DNA from 2 places in the Priestia sp. D51 genome. Region 1 is predicted to be linked to the other one. Evidence: riboswitches for the same ligand, from Rfam matches in the RefSeq annotation. Region 1 holds a riboswitch; the other holds the start of a gene.
The links. A riboswitch is a leader RNA that binds a small molecule or an ion and turns the genes downstream of it on or off. The one in region 1 is predicted to bind cobalamin.
Positions count from the first base shown of each region.

Region 1 (2,460 bases):
GCTGGCGCTGTTTATTCATTATGTTATTTTTAATACGAAACTGATGAGGGCTATTACTAACTTGTCTATTTTTCGAAAATCAGCTTATGACGAACAGTCTCAATATTATTAAGAAAAAGTCGCATATACGCGGCTTTTTTTTATTGGAAAATTTTTAATGTATTTAACACTTGTTTTTTAAAATTAAATTGTGTACAATTAAATTACAGAAACGATAAATAAAAAATTTTAATAAAATTACTAAAAAAGAGGAGAGATTTATACATGAAAGCTTTATATGAAACGACAGTCGTTAACACAGGTGGAAGAACAGGAGAAGTTCATTCTTTAGATAATATCTTTAATCTAGACGTTGCAACACCTCCAGCGCTTGGTGGAGAAGCAACAACAGCAACAAACCCAGAGCAGCTATTTGCAGCTGGATACAGTGCTTGTTTCAACAGCGCGTTAGAATTTATGTTGAAAAAACATAACGTAGAAATTAAAAGCAGTGAAGTAAAAGCTACGGTTCAGCTGCTTCCAGATAAAGCTGATCAAGGAGTGAAAATTGCTGTAGCGCTTGAAGCTCATATCGAAGGCTTAGATTTAGAAACAGCTAAAAAATATGTAGACCTAGCCCACTCATACTGCCCGTATTCAAAAGCAATCAGCGGCAACGTAGACGTAACGGTAGAAGTAGTTTAATTGCTTTAAAAAGCCCTGCTAAGCATGTAAAGCTTAGCAGGGCTTTTTTATTTGAATTTTCTCTATTCATTTGTAAGGAGTACTAGTATAATGAGGAAGAAAATGAATCATTCGCACAGTTTAGGTGCTCTTACATAGCGTAAGAGGTAACAGGGAATCGAGTGCAAATCTCGAGCGGTCCAGCCACTGTAAGCAGGGAGTTTTCTATCTTATCGTCACTCAAAACGGGGAAGGCGGTAGAAAATGATGATCTCAAGCCAGGAGACCTACCTATTCTGTACACTTGACTCTTCTAGGAAAGAGGCGGTGTATCAAGGTACGCAGTGAGCAATTGCTGTTTATTTTCATATGCCGACACATCCTCAATTTCTATAGAATTGAGGCTTTTTTACGTTTTATTTTAAAAAAAGGAGTGTAGGAAATGGAAGGTTTATCAGTTTTTTTACTTGTCTTTTTATTAGGAATCAGGCACGGATTGGATGCAGATCACTTAGCTTTTATTGATGGCCAGACCCGATATAATTGGCGAATGGGGAGCCGTTTTGCCCCGTGGGTCGGCACGCTGTTTTCACTAGGTCACGGAGGAATGGTGGCCGTCACGGCCGGGGTGCTTGGCGTGGTGATGAAGAATTTTACGTTTCCATCGTATTTCGATCATTTTGCATCTTGGGTATCCATTATCTCCCTCTTTCTAATCGGGACATTAAACACATATCATTTGCTTCGAACCAAAAATAAAGAGGAAGAGTTTGAGCTGAGCGGGTTAAAAGGGAAGTTTATTCCGAAAATCGCAAAAGGAACAACGAATCCTTTTTTAATTATTCTTGTAGGAGCATTGTTCGCTTTAGCAGCCGAAACGGTCAGTCAAACGGCCGTGTGGTCTCTAGCTGTAGGGAACGCAGGCAAGTATACGCCGCTTTTATTAGGACTAGTATTTATGTTTGGTATGATGCTGACAGATACAATCGATTCACTGATTGTACATAAAATGGTGAATGAATCGAGTAAGTTTGGGCGATCTGCTTCCCGCTTGATGGGCTGGGTTATTGTTGTCCTCGCGTATGGTGTGTCACTCTATTTAGCATTCACTTTCTTTAACCCGTGGGCCGAAGTAAACTTTGAAATGGTTGGCGTTATTTTGTTTATTTTTTTAGTGTCTATGTTTGTTTTTGTGAGTGTGAAGTCAAAAGGGAAAAATATTAAAATAAATGTCAATTAGTCAAACGAAAGCTTTAATCTGTTGAAGATTGAAGCTTTTTTGTATGAATTTGTTGAAGTTTATGGCTATTTTCGGTCGGTTATGAATAAGTTAAAGTATTATCTATATTTAAAGGATGGAAAATTGTCTGAAAACCATTATAATTAAGGATAATTTAAGGTCGTTATGTGAAACGTAGAACATAGTTATACGTACGATAAATAAAAGCATTTAATGCGAGCAGCAGGGGTTGTTTGGAGGAGGAATTGATTTGAGTCAGGTAATGGTAGAACAAAGTGTATTTAGTTATTTAAAAGAACACGAACAAGAGATGCTTGAAGATTTAGTTGGATTTGTGAAAAAAGAATCACCGTCCTACAGTAAAGAGTTAGTAGATCAGTGTGGAATGTATTTAACGGAGCTGTTTCAAAAGCGTTTAGGAGTAGGCTACGAAATTATAGAAGAAAAAGAAGTAGGAAACCATTTGAAATTTACGATTGGAGAAGGAGAAAAGCAGCTTTTAATTATCGGTCACTTTGACACGGTATGGGAAAAGGGAAGGCTAAGTCTAAGAACAG
Region 1 is NZ_JBLTIR010000009.1:93,409-95,868, reverse strand. Features, by position in the region: gene ACNHOZ_RS24805 (undecaprenyl-diphosphatase) at 1-112, shown strand, start outside; gene ACNHOZ_RS24800 (organic hydroperoxide resistance protein) at 265-684, shown strand; cobalamin riboswitch at 790-972, shown strand; gene ACNHOZ_RS24795 (HoxN/HupN/NixA family nickel/cobalt transporter) at 1,106-1,903, shown strand; gene ACNHOZ_RS24790 (M20 family metallopeptidase) at 2,133-2,460, shown strand, end outside.

Region 2 (2,460 bases), on a different contig from region 1:
AACAACATGGCTAAAGCAGCTTTGGACTGTGCTGTATGGGATTTGTATGCAAAGCGCCAAAATAAGCCCTTAGCCGAAGTAATTGGCGGAGTAAGGCCTGCTGTAGAAGCTGGAGTGGTAGTTGGCTTAAATGATATTTCCATCATGAAAGAACAAATAAAGACTTATATGAAAGATGGTTATAAGCGCTTTAAAGTGAAAATTAAGCCAGGCGCTGACTATGAGCTACTGAAACAAATTCGAGATGAATTTCCAAGCATTCCTCTTATGGCTGATGCCAATTCAGCCTATAAGTTAAGCGATAGTGATTCATTGAAAAAACTAGATGAATTGAATTTAATGATGATCGAACAGCCGTTAAGTTCGGATGATATCCTTGATCATCGATTATTACAAAAGCAAATGAAGACGCCGATTTGCTTAGATGAAAGTATTGTGAGCTATGAAGATGCACGTCATGCAATCGAACAAAAAAGCTGCAAGATTATCAATGTGAAAATCGGTCGAGTTGGCGGAATGTCTGTAGCAAAAAAAATTCATGATTTATGCGCCCTACACGGTGTAAGGCTTTGGGTTGGCGGAATGTTAGAAGCCGGGATTTCACGAGCTCATAATATCGCCCTTGCCACACTGCCTTCTTTCACGATACCAGGTGACATTTCTGCGTCGTCTCGCTATTGGGAAAAAGATATTATTAAGCCCGAAGTAGAGGTAGAAGCCGGAGTAATAAAGGTGAAGGAAAAACCGGGGATCGGATACGATATTGATAAAAAGTTTATCAAAACAATCACAGCATTTGAAAAAGAATACAAATAATTAAAAACCGTTTTTTATGAAAAACGGTTTTTTATTGATGTTGGCAATGTTTAGTAGAAAAATAGGACAAATTTTTTAAAAAGAGCACATTGTTCCATCAAGCGTGTCAAAACATGTTATGATGGAGTAGTTTGATGAAAAAAGTCGAAGGATTTTATCGTAAAAAACAAAATTATTTTTGAAAATAGGTTGATAGTTTTCTAAGTTGTCCTATATAATGTGTTTATAACATAACACAATATGTTGTTTGTTAAACAATAATAAAATACTATATTTTGTGTTTTCCAGTGAAAAAGGTGTCTGATAAAAAGACTTAAAAGGGAATTTGGTGAAAATCCAAAGCTGTCCCCGCAACTGTGAATGCTGATGAAATAAGGAAATCCACTGTGAGTAAACATCATGGGAAGGCCTTAAAGTAAAAAGAAGCATAAGTCAGGAGACCTGCCTTTTTTATGTCGTTTTATCTTCTTCGGGAGGTGAGAGGGTAGAGCGAGGATTGAGAAAAGACTTAGTGTCTTCTTCTATCTTCGTTCTATTCGCTCACCGAGGTACGGTGAGCGATTTTTTATTTTGAAGTGAAGAGAGGAGCCATATTTATGGTGAATACATTAAAGCCTACAATTCTACATGAATTAACTGCATATATTGAACGTTTAAAAAAAGAATTTACGCAGCTTGATTTTTCTTTGTATGAGGAAAAGGTTATTCAAACTGTTACAGTAAAGGAAAATATGACGGACGAAAAGGTTGCAAACGTACTAATTTTGGCAGCCCTAGAGCGTATTTCAATGGAAGAACCAGATTGGACGTACGTGGCGGCAGACGTCTATTTAAACGAACTATATCGAAAAGCAGCGGACAACCGAGGTTATGATAAAAAAGAGAAGTACGGTTCGTTTTATCAGCTTATTCAAGAACTAACAAAAATCGGCATTTATAATAAACAGCTATTAAAAACATATACAGAAGAAGAAATTAATGAAATTGCTTCAGTCATTATTCCTGAACGCGATCGTTTATTTACATACATTGGATTGCTGACATTAGCAGATCGCTATTTAGCGACATCACATGATAAGCGTGTATACGAATTACCGCAAGAACGTTTTCTTATCATTGCTATGACGCTGATGTCTCAAGAAAAGAAAGAAAATCGAACAGCATTAGTAAAAGAAGCGTACTGGGCGCTTTCTAGTCTATATATGACGGTTGCCACACCAACACTCTCAAACGCAGGAAAGAGCTACGGACAGCTATCTAGCTGCTTTATTGATACGATTGATGACAGCTTACGCGGTATTTATGATAGCAATACAGATTTGGCCACGCTTAGTAAAAATGGAGGCGGAATTGGTGTCTACCTCGGTCATATTAGAAGCCGAGGAAGTGATATAAAAGGTTTTAAAGGCGTATCATCAGGAACAATTCCATGGATGAAACAGCTAAATAATACGGCTGTAAGTGTCGATCAGCTAGGTCAACGACAAGGAGCTATTGCCGTATATTTAGACGTTTGGCATAAAGACATTTTTTCATTCTTAGACGCGCGTTTGAACAATGGTGATGAACGCCAGCGCACGCATGATTTATTCACTGGCGTATGTTTGCCAGATTTGTTTATGGAAAAAGTAGAAGCACGTGAAG
Region 2 is NZ_JBLTIR010000001.1:19,119-21,578, forward strand. Features, by position in the region: gene menC (o-succinylbenzoate synthase) at 1-816, shown strand, start outside; cobalamin riboswitch at 1,094-1,279, shown strand; gene ACNHOZ_RS00180 (ribonucleoside-diphosphate reductase subunit alpha) at 1,413-2,460, shown strand, end outside.
Region 2: it holds a riboswitch for cobalamin, as region 1 does, so the genes downstream of both, ACNHOZ_RS00180 (ribonucleoside-diphosphate reductase subunit alpha) here and ACNHOZ_RS24795 (HoxN/HupN/NixA family nickel/cobalt transporter) in region 1, are expected to answer to the same signal.